One region of the Pseudarthrobacter sp. TE3704 genome, then DNA from elsewhere that is predicted to be linked to it. Evidence: predicted binding sites of a transcription regulator. Region 1 holds the regulator's gene; each other region holds the start of a gene.
The links. Region 1 encodes HrcA, which represses chaperone genes, less so after heat shock. Its sites were predicted from a motif close to TTNGCACTCGNNNNNNNCGAGTGCNAA; they were not measured.
Positions count from the first base shown of each region.

Region 1 (5,252 bases):
CGTGGGTCGGCATGAGATTGCCGGGCTGATTGCCGACGGCCTGGTGGACCCGGCCGCGGCGTTCCGGGGGAAACTGGTCCTCACCCTCAAGGGACGCCTGCTGGCTGACGCCGTGGTCCGCCGCATCCTTCCCGAGTAATCCGCTAAACCAACACGGGTCACTCCCGGCCCAAAAGCGCGTGGTTGTTGGGCAGGGAGTGACCCCGTGTTGCGGTTACTTGATCCAGCGAAGGTTGTACGGGTAGCGGTGCGGCTGGCCGCGGTTGACGTGGATCCCGGCGGCCACGGAGAAGCAGGTGAGGGCGATCCAGATGAGGGTCGCGATCACGGCAAAAATGTTGCCGATTACGGGGATGAAAACCAGGATATTGGCCACCACGGCCGCGATGGTGGGCGGGAGGCTGAAGTTGAGGGCTTCCTTGGACTCCTGGGCGGTGAACGGGCCCCGGTCCCTGAAAATGAGGAAGATCAGCAGCGCAGGAACGCAGCCGAGGATCCCGCCAAAGTGCGCCAGCGTGGCCCACTGCCGGTCCTCGCCCGCCGTCAGGGGCAGCGCATTCGCCGGGACGCCGTGGTATTCCGAGCGGCCCGCGCCGCCCTGGCTGTCCCTGTGATCACGTGCGTTTTCTGACACAGTCTGTTCCTTCGAGAGTGCAAATGGTGCGGATGCCGGTGGTTGGGTGCGGTGCCTGCCCCTTTTTCGCAGGCACCGCAGTACCAAGAATACTGGCTATCCGGGTGCTGGCTGCCCAATCAAGGAACAGTGAGGAAGTCGATCACTTCCTCAACCCGCCCCAGCAGGGATGCTTCCAGGTCTGCATAGCTGCGGACAGCCCCCAACAGCTTCTGCCATCCCAGCCCGATGTCTTCCTTCGTGGCGTGGGGCCAGCCGAAAGCGGCCAGGATCCCGGTCTTCCAGTCCTGCCCCCGTGGCACAACGGGCCACTTCTCGATGCCGAGGACAGCGGGCCGGATGGCCTGCCACACGTCCACGTAGGGATGGCCCACGATGAGCACGTTCCCCGCCGCGCCGGGAGACGCCATGACGGCATCAGCGATGCGCGACTCCTTGGAGTCCGGCACAAGGTGGTCCACGAGCACGCCCAGGCGCCGTCCCGGTCCGGGCCGGAAGTCGGCCACTGCGCCGGCCAGGTCGTCAATGCCGTGCAGGGGTTCGACGACGATGCCCTCCACCCGAAGGTCGTCTCCCCACACTTTTTCCACCAGTTCGGCGTCGTGCTTTCCCTCCACCCAGATGCGGCTTGCCTTGGCTACCTGTGCGCGATGGCCGGCAACCCGCACCGAGCCGGAGGCTGTCCTTCCGGCGGCGGGGCCGGCCGTGGCCGGACGGGGTGCTGGGGGCATGAGGCGGATTGCGCGGCCTTCGAGGAGGAAGCCGAAACCCAGCCGGAAGGTCCGTGACTTCCCGCGGCGGTCCTCGAGGACCACCACGTGCATCCCACCGGACTTTTCCACCCGGGTGACGGCGCCGACCCAACCGGACTGGACGTCCTCCAGCACCATGCCGCGCTCAACGGGCACTTCGGGCAATTGGGTCCGGACGGGCGCGGACATGTCCCGGGGCCCCCAGTTCTGGTAATCCATGGATCGACTCCGCCTAGCGCTAGATCAGTGCCACCGGAATTTCGCCCGGAGCGGTACCAATGCTAACAACGGCCCGGGGCATAATAGACTGTTAGCACTTAGGCATGTCGAGTGCTAACCCTGGTGGTGGCACGGTGCGGGCGGCACGGCCGCCCTGACCCTGGATGGAGGTGGAGTGTGAGCGAGCCACGCAAGCTGGAAGTACTGCGGGCCATCGTGGAGGACTACGTCCACTCCCGCGAGCCGGTGGGATCCAAGGCCCTGGTCGAGAGGCATCATCTCGGCGTCTCCAGTGCGACAATCCGCAACGATATGGCGGCGCTGGAGGACGAGGGCCTGATCACCGCCCCGCACACCAGCGCGGGCCGGATTCCCACCGACAAGGGCTACCGTCTGTTCGTCGACCAGATTTCGGCCGTCAAACCCCTGTCGCAGGCCGAGCGCCGGGCCATCCAGTCGTTGCTCGAGGGCTCGGACGACCTCGACGATGTCCTGGACCGGACGGTCCGCCTGCTGTCGCAGCTCACCAACCAGGTGGCGGTGGTCCAGTATCCGCACCTGAGCCGTGCCCTGATCCGGCACATCGAATTCGTCCTGCTTGCTCCCCGCAAGGTGCTGGTGGTGCTGATCGCGAACAGCGGCAAAGTGGAACAGCGGGTCATCGACGTCGGGCAGGACATGGGGGACGACGCCCTGGCCGCCTTGCGGACCCGGTTCCTGGGTTCCCTTTCAGGAACGCCGCTCGGCCAGCTGGCCCAGTCACTTCCGGCCGTGGTGTCGGCCGTCAGTCCCAGCCAGAGGCCGGCCGCTCAGGCGTTGGCCCACGGGCTGGAGGTGCTGGCGCACAGCAGCCGTGAGGACCGGATGGTGATGGCGGGAACGGCGAACCTTGCACGGTCCAACGTCGATTTCCCGCTCAGCATCGGCCCCGTCCTGGAAGCCCTTGAGGAGCAGGTGGTCATGCTGCGGCTCTTGAGCGAGATGGCGCAGGACCACCGCGGCGTGGCCGTCAGCATCGGCCGCGAGAACCCCTACGACGGCCTTTCAGAGGCGTCTGTCGTGGCCACGGGATATGGCCCGGACAGCACGGCCAAGATTGGCGTGCTGGGGCCGACGCGCATGGACTATCCCACCACCATGGCCGCCGTCAGGGCTGTTGCCCGTTACCTTTCCCGGATCCTGGGACCCTGACCGGCGGTCCCGGCGCTTAGGCCGCCGGAACCACGGGCAGGGCACCCCGCATGCAGGCAGTACAACAAGGAAGAGATACGAACTTTGAGCAGCCACTATGACGTCCTTGGAGTCTCACCGGAGGCCACCGGCGAAGAAATCAAGAAGGCCTACCGAAAACTGGCCCGGACCCTGCACCCGGACGTTAACCCGGGTGAGGACGCCGCAGACCGCTTCAAGGCAGTAACCCACGCGTACGAGGTCCTTTCCGACCCCCAAAAGCGGCGCGTCTATGACACCACCGGCAACGAAAACGGTACGGACAACGGATTCGGCGGCGGCAGCTACGCCGGCCAGGGCTTCGCGTTCCAGGACATCTTTGACACGTTCTTTGGCGCCGGCGGCTCCACCGGGCCTGCCTCCCGTGTCCGCCGCGGCCAGGACGCCCTCATCAGTGTCCGGATCGACCTCCGCGATGCGGTGTTCGGCGTCAACAAGAAACTCGAAGTGGACACCGCGGTCACCTGCCCCACCTGCGAGGGATCATGCTGCCGGCCCGGCACCCACCCCGAACGGTGTGACATCTGCGGAGGCAGCGGCCAGGTCCAGCGGGCCGTTCGCTCCATCCTGGGCCAGGTCATGACGGCTGCGCCCTGCGGCAGCTGCGAAGGCTTCGGCACCGTCATCAAGGACCCCTGCAACGAATGCAGCGGCCAGGGACGGATCCGGAGCCGCCGGTCCCTGACCATCAAGGTTCCCGCCGGCGTGGCCACCGGCACCCGGATCCAGCTCTCGGGCCAGGGCGAGGCCGGGCCCGCCGGCGGACCCTCCGGTGACCTTTACGTGGAAATCCGCGTCAACAACGACGCCACCTACGTCCGCGACGGAGACGACCTCCACGCCACGCTGAACATCCCCATGACAGCCGCAGCGCTGGGTACAGAGGTAAGCCTTGAGACCTTCGACGGGACCCAGGAAATCGACGTCAAGCCCGGAACGCAGTCCGGTGAGATCATCACCCTCCGCGGCCTCGGCGTTACCCACCTGCGCGGCTACGGCCGCGGCGACCTGAAGGTGCACCTGCAGGTTGAGACCCCCGCAAAGCTGGATGCCGCCCAGGAGGACCTGCTGCGGCAGCTCGCCAAGATGCGCGGCGAGCAGATCACCGAGGGCAAACTCGCTGCCAGCGGCGGCATGTTCGCCAAACTCCGGGACCGCCTCGGTAACCTGTAGCGGTGAGCAACCCCGTCTTCTTCACTCCCGCCGGGTCCCTGGACGGCGTCGCGCCCGCAACACGGTTCATCCTGGAAGGAGCCGAAGCCAGGCACGCTGTTGCGGTTAAACGGCTGTCACCCGGTGAAGCTGTGGACATCGTGGACGGTGCCGGCACACGGATGAGCGGACGCGTCACCGCGGCTTCTTCCGCGGCTCTGGAGGTCGAGTGCACGTCGGTGGCTGTCGAAGACCGCCCCGATGTCCGGCTGGTCCTGGTCCAGGCGCTTGCGAAGGGCGACCGGGACGAGTTGGCCATCGAAACGGCGACAGAGCTCGGAATCGACGCCGTCATTCCCTGGCAGTCCGAGCGTTCCATCGTGCGCTGGAAAGGTGACCGGGCCGCTAAAGCCCATGCCAAATGGCAGTCTGTCGTGAGCGCGGCGGCCAAGCAGGCGCGCCGGGCCTGGGTTCCCGAGGTCCGGCCCGCCGTCGACACAGCCGCCCTGTCCGGGGTGGTGGAAGCGGCCGGCCTGGCGGTCATCCTTCATGAGGACGCCGTGCGGCCACTTCGAAACGTCCTCGAAGCATGGGATGGCGCGGGGGGAGCGGTGCCCCGGGAAGTCCTCCTGATCGTGGGGCCGGAAGGCGGCATCAGCCCCCGGGAAGTCACGAAACTCTGTGACAAGGGCGCCGTGACAGCACTCCTGGGCCACCACGTCCTGCGCTCATCAACGGCCGGGCCTGCCGCCGTCGTCCTTGCCAGCGACATCCTGGGCCGCTGGAAGGCTACCGCACCTTAAAGGCCCGGGTGTCCTCGTACTGGTCCGGCTGGTCGCCCGTGCCCGCCTGGGACACCCGCAGCTCGTAGTCACCTGGCGGCAGGTTTAACGCCAGGGTGAACACCCCGGCCTGTCCCTGTTCAGCAGACGCGGTGGTCTCGCCCGTGAGGAACGGCTCCTTGGCGCCGTTGTCCCTGGACTGGAGGATCTGCCAGCGGAGCTTGCCGCCTGCCGTTGTGCTGCGCCCGGTGATCTTGACGCTGCCGCCGCCCACTTCCACGTTTTCCTGGGGGCCAATAATCCAGACGGGCGCAACAAGGCCCGCGGTCCGCGTCATCAGGGCTCCCAGCTGGATGTGGTCAAAGGCCACGTAGTCCGTATGTCCGTCCACCAGGATCCGCACCCGGATCTGCTGCCCCGAGTCGATCAGTCCTGAGCTGGCAGCCGCGGCCGTCGCCGTATACACCAGCTGCTGGATGGCCC
Region 1 covers NZ_JBWCCJ010000002.1:343,975-349,226, reverse strand. The annotation lists gene hemW (radical SAM family heme chaperone HemW) at 1-139, shown strand, start outside; gene ACZ9BC_RS05585 (DUF4870 domain-containing protein) at 215-634, opposite strand; gene ACZ9BC_RS05580 (DUF3097 domain-containing protein) at 754-1,605, opposite strand; gene hrcA (heat-inducible transcriptional repressor HrcA) at 1,783-2,796, shown strand; gene dnaJ (molecular chaperone DnaJ) at 2,881-4,008, shown strand; gene ACZ9BC_RS05565 (16S rRNA (uracil(1498)-N(3))-methyltransferase) at 4,011-4,790, shown strand; gene ACZ9BC_RS05560 (GerMN domain-containing protein) at 4,777-5,252, opposite strand, start outside.

Region 2 (5,252 bases), on a different contig from region 1:
GACTGGACCATCGAGTATGCCGAGTTCGATCCGCCCAGGCGCATCGTGTCCCGCGCCGTGGAGGGAAAACTGGACTTCACGGTCACGCTCACCATGGAACCGGCCGACGGCGGGACGCGCCTGACGCAGCGGATCGACGCCGCCTCCGGCCTGGGCGGCATCTTCGGGAAGGTCGCTGATCCGCTCGTGGAGCGCGCCCAGGGGCGCACCGTCCGGGCCAACCTCGAAACCCTGGCCGAGTATTTGGAGGAGCACCCGGAGGCCTGACCGGCGGCCCGGTGCCGTGCTACTTCAGGCCGGCGCCGGGCAGTAGTTCGGTGGCGCCCAGGGAGTCGGCGATGAAGGCGTAGTCCCAGGCCCGTTCGCGCCACTGCACGTACCGGCCTGAGGCACCGCCGTGGCCGCCGTCCATCTCGATTTTCATGAGGATGGGCTCGGCGCCGGTGGTCCTGTTCCGCAGCTCCTGGACCCATTTGGCCGGCTCCACGTACAGCACCCGGGTGTCGTTGAAGGACGTGACCGCGGCGATCTTGGGGTAAGCCACCTCCCGCACGTTCTCATAAGGGGAGTAGGACTTCATGTAGGCGTAGGCCTGGGGGTCCGTGATCGGGTTGCCCCACTCCTCCCACTCCAGTGCAGACAGCGGCAGGTCCGGGTCAAGGATGCTGGTGAGCGGGTCCACGAAGGGCACCTGCGCCACGATAGCGGCGTACTTTTCCGGTGCCATGTTCGCCACCGCACCCATCAAAAGCCCGCCCGCGGAGCCGCCAAGGGCTGCGATCCGGGCCGGATCCACCCAGCCCGAGTTTGCCAGCCAGTCGGTGGCGTCCACGAAATCCGTAAAGGTGTTCTTCTTGGTGAGCTTCTTGCCGTCCTCGTACCAATGCCGGCCCAGCTCACCGCCGCCGCGGATGTGCGCGATCACGAACACCACGCCGCGGTCCAGCAGGGACAGCCGGGCGATGCCGAAGCCGGGGTCCATGCTCAGCTCGTAGGAGCCGTACCCGTAGACCAGCCCGGCCGCCGTCGAGTCCTGCTTTACGGCCTTGTGGCGCAGCACGGACAGCGGGATGCGGGTGCCGTCCCCGGCCACCGCCCATTCGCGGGTGGCCACATAGTCGCTGCCCACGTACCCGCCCAGGACCGGGCTCTCCTTGCGCAGCAGCAGTTCCCCGGCAGGCCGCTCCGCGGTGGGCAGCACAAAGTCATACACCCGCGACGGCGTGAAGTAGGAGGTGTAGCCCAGCCGGATGACGGGCGCCTCGTAGTCGGAACCGCCCACGCCGGCGGTGTACAGCTCCTCGTCGAATGCCGGTTCCACCGGTGCCTGCTGGGCCGGCGTGCCCAGCCCGGCCAGCCCCATGACCTGGACCCGCTCGATGGTGTCCTTGCGGATGGAGACGATGAGGTGGGTGGAGGTGACGCCGGCGCCGTTGACGCGGACGTCGTCGGAATGCTCGACGACGGTCTGCCACTGCTGCTCGGACAGCGGCTTCCGCAGCTCGGCCGGGTCCGTCAGGGAGACCATGGAGTTGATGGCGCCGCGGTTGTGCGTGAGGAGGATGCGCTCTGTTTTCTGTCCGTCCGGGCCGTGGAGCAGGAAGGGTTCGGCCTCGTAGAGGACGCGCTCGTTGCGGGAGATGACGGTGGTGACAGTGCCTGTGGGATCGTCGAACCGGAGCAGGCGGGTCTCGCTGTATTCGGAGCAGCCAATGCCCAGCACCAGGTACCGGCGGTCGGCGGAGAGTTCGAAGCCCAGCCACATGGCGGCGTCGTCCTCCTGGTAGACCACCACGTCATCGGTGACGGGCGTGCCCAAAAGGTGGGCCTTCACCTGGTACGGCCGCCAGGAATCATCAACCACCGTGTAGAAGATACGCGAGCCGTCGGGGGAGAAGGAGACGCCGTAGAACACGTTCTCGATGACATCCGGCAGCAGTTCGCCGGTGCGGAGGTCCTTGATCCGGAGCGTGAAGCGCTCGTCGCCCGAGTTGTCCACGGCGTAGGCGTACAGGTTGCCGTCCACGGACACGGCCGTGCCGCCCACCGAGAAGAACGGCTTGCCTTCCGCTTCCACGTTCCCGTCCAGGAGGACTTCCTCGCCCGGGATCTCCACGCCGGGCTCGACGGCGGGCGGGGTCCAGTCGGCGATTTTGTCGTCGGTGTCGGCGGCCCTGACCCGGCACTGGATCCCGTATTCCTTGCCTTCGACGGACCGGCTGAAGTACCACCAGCCGTCCTTGCGGTGCGGCACGGAAAGATCGGTTTCCTGGGTGCGGCCCTTGATCTCCTGGAAGATGGCCTCGCGGAGCGGCTCCTGGTGCGCGGTGACGGCTTCCTGGTAGGCGTTCTCAGCCTTCAGGTGCTCCACTACCTCGGCCGATTCCTTGTCCCGCAGCCACTCGTAGTTGTCCACGAAGGTGTCCCCGTGGTGCGTCCGTTCGAGGGGAACTCTCTTGGCCACCGGCGGCGTGGCCGTGGCGGACGCGGGGGTGCTGGCGGAATCCTGCAGCGGAGTCTGGGTCATTCCTTCAATATAGCCACCAGCCCGGACAATAGGCGGGGCCGTTCGCTACCGGGGGAGCGGCACCAAGCCCTCCCGCGCCACCGCCAGGCACGCTCTCTTACATCCTGCCCCTTTTTCGTGAACCCTCTCGCAGTTCCACTCTTTTCCTAAGCCCTGTCGTACGTCCTGCTCTTTCGACGGCGGCGCGCACCGCCGTCGTGCCTGCCCTAGTGGGGTTTAGGCGGCAGGCGTATCCTGTTCACGCCAAGGCACATCCGCCCAGCGTGAGAGGGGAAGTTTATGACCATCCCGCCAGTGCATGAACCCGAGCCGTTCCCGCCCGAGCCCGGGCCATCTCCTGATCCCACCCAGCCTGGCCATCCGGGGCCGCCGGCGCCGAATCCGTTCCCCACTCCCGAGCCGCCGGGCCCGTTGCCGGTGCCGGACCCAGGTCCTGCACCGCTCCGCCCGGACCCAACCAGGAGCTAGAAACGCACCTTTTGAGGGGCCTTTCACTCTCAGTGAAGGGCCCCTCAGCCATGTCCCCGGAGCCAAAAAAGTTACAAAAATTCCTTGCGGAACCGCTTGCAGATCTCCTTCTGCAGTGCTAAAAAATCTATATCAGCCAATACAGATCGGCTGGTAATCAAAAATGTGTTGGACCGTCTCTTACGAGGAGGGAAGCCATGTTGATGCGAACCGATCCGTTCCGCGAGCTGGACAGGCTGGCCCAGCAGGTCCTCGGTACGGCAGCGCGTCCGGCAGCGATGCCCATGGACGCATGGCGTGAGGGCCAGGAATTTGTTGTCGCCTTTGATCTGCCCGGCGTCGCAGCGGATTCAGTGGATCTGGATGTGGAACGGAATGTCCTGACGGTACGGGCCGAGCGTCCGGACCCCGCGGGCAAGGACACCGAGTTGATCGCCTCTGAGCGGCCGCGCGGCGTGTTCAGCCGCCAGCTGATCCTCGGGGACACCCTGGATACGGACAACGTCAAGGCCAGCTACGACGCCGGTGTCCTGACGCTGCGGATTCCTGTCGCCGAGAAGGCCAAGCCGCGCAAGATCGAGATCGAAACGAAGGGGGCAAAGCAAGAGATCGCCGCCTAGTTTCGACCCCAGGATCGGGACGTCGGGTACTGATTGTTGACTGCCTCTTTGGGCGGATGGCCATTCTGAGCACGCCACAGCGCTTATGCGCACCGGCAGGTTACGCCTGAACTTCCCGATACGGTGGCCCCCGGATTCGTCCGGGGGCCATCCCATGTGAAGCCCCCTTGTGGCGTCAGGTGTTCAGCTCGAGCATCAGTGCGGGAAGTTCGTCGGCGAGTTCGCGGGCCAGGAATCCGAGCGGGCCCAGGCGGCTGGCCAGGCGGTCCGCGGCTGCGGCGTGCAGATGCGTACCCCAGCAGGCGGCCTGGGCACCGCTGGTTCCCCGGGCCCGCAATCCGGCGATGGCACCCGCCAGAACATCGCCGCTGCCGGAAGTCCCCAGCCCGCCGTATCCGGTGGTGATCTTCCACATTTCGGACTCCTCGGGAGCGTCACCGGGCGGGCGCGCAATCAGGCCCTGGCAGCTCACCACGGCGTCGAAGCGCCGGGCCACCGACGCCACATCGGCTTCCAGGTCCTCGATGTCCCGCCCCAGCAGGACCGCCGCCTCCTTGGGATTTGGCGTCAGGATCAGCCGGCCCCGCCACGGCTCCAGCTGATCTTCGAGCTTGACGAGTCCGCCCAGGGCGTAGGCATCGAGTACGACGGCGGGACCTCCTGAGCCGCCCGGCCCGCCGTCGGATTCCTCCCGCTCCAGGAGCACCCGCAGCATCTCCTCTGCGAGGTCCGGGTCGTCCAGCCCCGGGCCAATAAGGATCGCATCGGCACGCTCAAGGTACGACGCGATGCGGTCCAGGCCCTCACCCGTCACTGACCCATCGGCAGTTTCCGGCAGTCCCATCGCCCCGCATTCGGGCAGCGCGACCCCCACCTGCGCCGCCACTGATTCCGCAACGGCCAGTGTCAGCTTTCCGGCACCCGCACGCAGGGCTGCGGTACCGGCGAGCAAGGCAGCCCCCGGCGTTGCCCGGGCCCCGCCGATCACCAGGACCGAACCGCGCGAGTATTTGTCCTCGCCCGGTGCAGGCAGCGGCCAGTCCCGCAGCAGCGAGGGGGTCACCAGGGTGGGGGAACCGGAATCACTTCGGGTGGACACTGGCGTCCCCCGCATGCTCGGTGACTGTCACACCCTGTTCGGCCAGGTGGTCCGCCACGTTGAAGCTCTCAAGCGTCCATGGTCCCTCGCCGGACGGGCGCACGTAGCGTGTCAGGGATGCGTTGAGGACCGAGGTGCTGGCCGCGAGATCAAGGATTTCCCGTTCGGTCATGCCTTCCAGCACGTACCTGAACAGCAGGATCACGGCGTCGTGGCACACCAGCATCACCCGGTGCCCGGTGCCGAGGTTGTTCAGTTCGTCCAGGACCGAGCGCAGCCGGAGTGCCACGTCAGCCCAGGATTCACCACCCGGCGGCCGGTAGTACAGCTTGCCCAGCCACTCCCGGCGCTCGGCTTCGTCCGGGTAACGCGCCTCGACGCCCCGCCGGGTGAGCCGGTCCAGAATGCCCAGTTCACGGTCCCGCAGCCGTTCGTCGGTCCGCACTTTCGCACGCCAGCCCGCAGTCTCAACGGCGATCTCCGCCGTCTGCACCGCCCGTGCATAAGGGGAGGAGAACACAGCATCCGGCCGGAACTC
Region 2 covers NZ_JBWCCJ010000004.1:632,857-638,108, reverse strand. The annotation lists gene ACZ9BC_RS14160 (SRPBCC family protein) at 1-267, shown strand, start outside; gene ACZ9BC_RS14155 (S9 family peptidase) at 287-2,527, opposite strand; gene ACZ9BC_RS14150 (Hsp20/alpha crystallin family protein) at 3,193-3,615, shown strand; gene ACZ9BC_RS14145 (NAD(P)H-hydrate dehydratase) at 3,791-4,714, opposite strand; gene ACZ9BC_RS14140 (histidine phosphatase family protein) at 4,698-5,252, opposite strand, start outside.
Region 2: a site for HrcA is predicted at 3,091-3,117, ahead of ACZ9BC_RS14150 (Hsp20/alpha crystallin family protein). Genes of this name have one in related genera too.

Region 3 (5,252 bases), on a different contig from region 1:
GTTGATCTGCGGACGGGTCTTCTTGCTGGCGCTGGTTGCTGCGGGAACAATGCTCATAAGGCAAGCCTAAGCTAAGGGGCTGGCGGCAGTTCCCAGGTTACGTCAAGGGCGCCCTGATCCCGCAACAGTTGGTTCACCCGGCTGAAGGGGCGGGAGCCGAAGAAGCCGCGGGAAGCGGACAGCGGGCTCGGATGGGCGCTGGACACAATGGGTGTGCCGCCCAGGAGCGGGCGGACCGACTCGGCTTCCTTCCCCCACAGCAACGCAACCAGGGGCACGGGTGACCCGTCCGGAGAGCGGCGGCCGGCAACAGCGGCGACGGCCGCCGTCGTAATTTTCTCCCAGCCTTTGCCGCGGTGGGAACCTGCCGACCCGGCGCGCACCGTCATCACCCGGTTCAGCAGCAGCACCCCCTGCTCCGCCCACGCGGACAGGTCGCCGTGGACACGCGCCGGAATGCCGAGGTCATCCTCCAGCTCCCTGTAGATGTTGGCCAGGCTGCGGGGGATGGGCCGCGTGCGCTTGTCCACGGAAAAAGAAAGGCCCACGGCGTGGCCCGGCGTCGGGTAGGGATCCTGCCCCACCACCAGGACTTTCACGCCCGCCAGGGGCTGGCGGAAGGCGCGCAGGACGTTCGACGGCGACGGCAGGACCTGGTGCCCCGCCGCGACTTCTGCGGCCAGGAAGGACAGGACCTGCCGAAGGTCGCCTTCCACGCCGGCCAGCGCGTCAGCCCAGTCGGGCGCCACGAGGTCTGCCAGCGGGCGGTGTGCAAGCCCGGCAAAACCGATGGCGTCGGCGGGTTCACGCTCCAGTTCGAACAAGGCGTCTGATTCAAACATCGTCCCATTCTTGCAGGGGAACGCCGCCGGGATGGTTGTCGCGTTGCCTCCTTGCCCGGCTCCGGCGCAAATGACAACGCTGTTATTCGTCCGTAGCATGGGGGTAAGACATTTGACCCTACCAGCGGAGGAGTGTGCCGTGGCGGAACCGGCCCGGGAACACATGCCCGGACGTATGCCGGAGCAGGAGCCGCGGAACCAGCTCCTGGCCGATTTCACCCTTCGGGACTCGCCGCTGGGTGAGCGCGAGCAGCAGATGCTTGCCCTGGAGCGGCAGTGGTGGAAGTACGCCGGGGCCAAGGAACAGGCCATCCGGGAGCTCTTCGACCTCTCCGCGACGCACTATTACCAGCTGCTGAACGCGCTGATCGACAGCGATGATGCACTGGCGCACGATCCCATGCTGGTCAAGAGATTGCGTAGACTACGTACGTCTCGCCACCGTGCACGCACCGCACGGCGCCTGGGGTCCGACGCCTAGGACGCCCCACGCCCTTCAGCAGCAATCACCAAGGATGCCATTCCACCATGACCAAATACGCCCGCGATGAATTCGACAAGGTCCCCGAGAACGCGTCGCGCCAAGGTGTCCACCGCACGGCTTCCGCCCCGGCCCGGGTGCGGCTGTGGCCCATCCTGGCGGTGGGTCTCGTGGCCCTGGCCATTGGCGTGGTGTCCTTCCTGATCCTTCCCAAGATGGGCTTCGGCGGTACCGGCAGCCAGGCGTCAAGCCTGGCCGCCAGTCCGCTGGCAGACACCGGCGCAACGGACCCCGCCGCCCAGGAAAGCCCGGCAGAGCCCTCCGCCAACGCAACACCCTCCGCCGAAGCTGTGCCGTCCGCCTCGATCGAGCCCTCGCCCAGCGCCGAGGCGGAACCTGAGCCCGCTCCCTCGGCCGATGCACCGGTCTTCCTGGACAGGACCCAGCCGGTAGCCGTCTACAACGCGGCCGGGACGGCCGGGCTGGCAAGCCGCGTGGGCGGTACCGTCCAAGCGGACGGCTGGACGCTGGGACAGGTGGGCAACTGGACCGGCGCGCCGCAGCAGGGCTCCACCATCTTCTACTCCGGTGCCGGCCAGCTGGCCAACGCCCAGGCGCTGGCCGAACTGCTGGGAGTGCCCACCCTCGTGAACAGCACAGAGTTCCAAGTGCCGCTGGCTGTGGTGCTGGGTCCGGGCTACCGGTAGGGCATTTTCTGTGGCACCGGTCACGCATCAGTAACGTTTGCCGCCCCTGCTCCACGCTGACTGCGGCGCCGGCCCGGCATTGGCTAGAGTAAATTTCAGGCTTCGTTCCGGGGCCAGGCAGCAGACAGCGGCGCGGCTTCCCCGGTCTCAACGGAAAGAGTTGATCATCATGGCACTGGGAACCGTCAAGTGGTTCAATCCGGAGAAGGGCTACGGCTTCATTACCGTCGACGGGTCCGGGGACGACATTTTTGTCCACTGGTCCGCCATCCAGGGTGAGGGCTACCGTGCACTCGACGAGGGCCAGCGGGTGGAGCTCGAAGTCGGCGAAGGCGAGAAAGGCCCCCAGGCCGAAAGCGTCCGGCCAGCCGAGTGAAGCCCCTGTTCCGCCCCGCCGCCCGGATCCGTCCGGCGCTTGCCCTCTCCCTGTGCGCCCTCCTGGCCGCGACGGCGTGTTCCGGCGTGACCGGCAATGCGCGCGTCGAAGCAGCGGAGGCGTCCGGGGATGGCATCCTGCGCGTGGGTCTGGTCCTGGACAACACCGGTGACAGCAGCTTCCTCAACGCACCCCAGCTGGCAGCGGCCAGGCTCGCAGTCAAGGACATCAACGACGCAGGCGGCCACAAGGGCCGGCCCGTGGAGCTCCTCCCCGTCGCCACGGACCAGGACGCGGCAGCCCAGGCGCACGCCCTGGTAGCCGGCAAGGCCGACGTGGTGATCGGGCCCACCGATTCCAGCAACGCCGAAGCAACCATCGACGTCCTGTCCAGGGCACGCACGCCGCTGATCTCACCGGCCAACACTGCGGCGGGCCTCACCGGCACCGACTCCGGCGGCTACTACTTCCGGACAGCGGCCGCGGATGTGGCCCAGGCTCCCGTCCTGGTCAAACTCGCCAAGGACGCCGGGGCCGCCACCGTCACCGTGCTGTACCAGGAGGGCTCCTACGGCAAGGACGTTTCAACGGCTGTTTCCGACGCAGCCGAGCAGTCCGGACTCAACGTCGCGGCGACGGAGGGGTTCACGCCGGGGGAGGCCGGCGGAGCCGCCGATGAGGCAGCGGAAGCCGCATCCGATGCGGTGATCCTGATTGCACGCGAGGGTGCGCAGGGCGCGTTGGCAGAACTGAACGATGCCGGAGTGGCCGGGGACCGCATCATCATCAGCGACGGCGCCTTCGCCCGGTACGGGTCCACGCTGGGCGCCAGGTCCCTCGACGGCGCGCGCGCGGTGGTTCCGGGACAACTTCCCTCCGCGGCATTCCAGGAGCGGCTGCTGGCCGTCGACGGGAAACTGAAGGACGTATCGTTCGCGGCCGAGACGTACGACGCCGTTACCCTTGCCGCCCTGGCCGCCGCCAGGGCGGAGGACGATGCAGGCCGCTCCGTCACGGCGAACCTGATAAGCGTATCCGGGGGAGTGGCCGGGGCGGAGGCCCCCGCAGCTGCTGCGTGTGCCTCCTACAAAGAATGCCTGGCCGGACTGGCATCGGGCAGCGTCATAAATTACGACGGCGAATCCGGCCCGGTCGCGTTTGACGCCAACGGAGACATCACCACGGCCAACTTCATGGTGTTTACATACGGGGCCGACAACATTCCCGCGCCCAGCGGCCGGGAGACAGCGGGCCGCGCCGCGAGCTGATCGCCCTCGGCGAATACCAGGGCGGACTGCCGGTTGGGGGCCTCTTTCGCTTGCACTCTCACGTGGGGAGTGCTAATTATTGAGTTAGCACTCTGACGTACCGACTGCTAAAGCAAGGCCTGGTTCCGCCGGGCGGCGCACGGCAGCGGTCGAGGAGCGAAGAAACACCTAACTGGAGTGAGATCCCCACCCGGAGGCGTACAGAGGCCGTCGGCAAAGGATCGTCCGTCGCGGGCACTGCAGCGAAGGTTCAATCTTAACGACTGTCCCGAAAGGACTACTGCCGTTATGGCCAAGATCATTGCATTTGATGAAGAGGCACGCCGCGGCCTTGAGCGGGGCCTGAACACCCTCGCCGACGCCGTTAAGGTCACCCTCGGCCCGCGTGGACGCAACGTCGTCCTCGAAAAGAAGTGGGGCGCCCCCACGATCACCAACGATGGTGTTTCCATCGCCAAGGAGATCGAGCTGGACGATCCCTACGAGAAGATCGGCGCCGAGCTGGTCAAGGAAGTTGCCAAGAAGACGGATGACGTCGCAGGCGACGGCACCACCACGGCTACCGTGCTGGCACAGGCCCTGGTCAAGGAAGGCCTGCGCAACGTTGCTGCCGGCGCCGACCCGCTGTCCCTCAAGCGCGGCATCGAGAAGGCCGTTGAGGCCGTCACCGCCGAGCTGCTGAACTCCGCCAAGGAAATCGAAACCAAGGAAGAGATCGCCGCTACCGCCTCGATCTCCGCCGGTGACGACGAAATCGGTGCCCTCATTGCCGAAGCCCTGGACAAGGTTGGCAAGGAAGGTGTCATCACGGTCGAGGAATCCAACACCTTCGGCCTGGAGCTGGAACTCACCGAAGGCATGCGCTTCGACAAGGGCTACATCTCCGCCTACTTCGTCACGGACGCAGAGCGCCAGGAAACGGTCCTCGAGGACCCGTACATCCTGATCGTCAACTCCAAGATCTCCAACGTCAAGGAACTGGTTGCTGTCCTGGAAAAGGTCATGCAGTCCAACAAGCCGCTGCTGATCATCGCCGAGGACATCGAGGGCGAGGCCCTGGCCACCCTGATCGTCAACAAGATCCGCGGCACCTTCAAGTCCGTGGCCGTCAAGGCCCCCGGCTTCGGTGACCGCCGCAAGGCACAGCTCGCCGACATCGCCGTCCTCACCGGCGGCCAGGTCATTTCCGAGGAAGTCGGCCTGAAGCTGGAGAACGCCGGCCTCGAACTCCTGGGCAAGGCACGCAAGGTTGTTGTCACCAAGGACGAGACCACCATCGTCGAGGGTGCGGGCGACGCCGACCAGATCGCCGGCCGCGTTTCCCAGATCCGCGCCGAGATCGAGAACTCCGACTCCGACTACGACCGCGAGAAGCTGCAGGAGCGCCTGGCCAAGCTGGCCGGCGGCGTTGCAGTCATCAAGGCCGGTGCCGCTACGGAGGTTGAGCTCAAGGAGCGCAAGCACCGCATCGAGGACGCAGTGCGCAACGCAAAGGCCGCTGTTGAAGAAGGCATCGTCGCCGGTGGCGGCGTGGCCCTCATCCAGGCCGGCGCCAAGGCATTCGCCAACCTGCAGCTG
Region 3 covers NZ_JBWCCJ010000009.1:141,140-146,391, reverse strand. The annotation lists gene ACZ9BC_RS20655 (siderophore-interacting protein) at 1-57, opposite strand, end outside; gene ACZ9BC_RS20650 (uracil-DNA glycosylase) at 72-842, opposite strand; gene ACZ9BC_RS20645 (DUF3263 domain-containing protein) at 982-1,323, shown strand; gene ACZ9BC_RS20640 (LytR C-terminal domain-containing protein) at 1,371-2,030, shown strand; gene ACZ9BC_RS20635 (cold-shock protein) at 2,200-2,406, shown strand; gene ACZ9BC_RS20630 (ABC transporter substrate-binding protein) at 2,403-3,674, shown strand; gene groL (chaperonin GroEL) at 3,963-5,252, shown strand, end outside.
Region 3: a site for HrcA is predicted at 3,759-3,785, ahead of groL (chaperonin GroEL). Genes of this name have one in related genera too.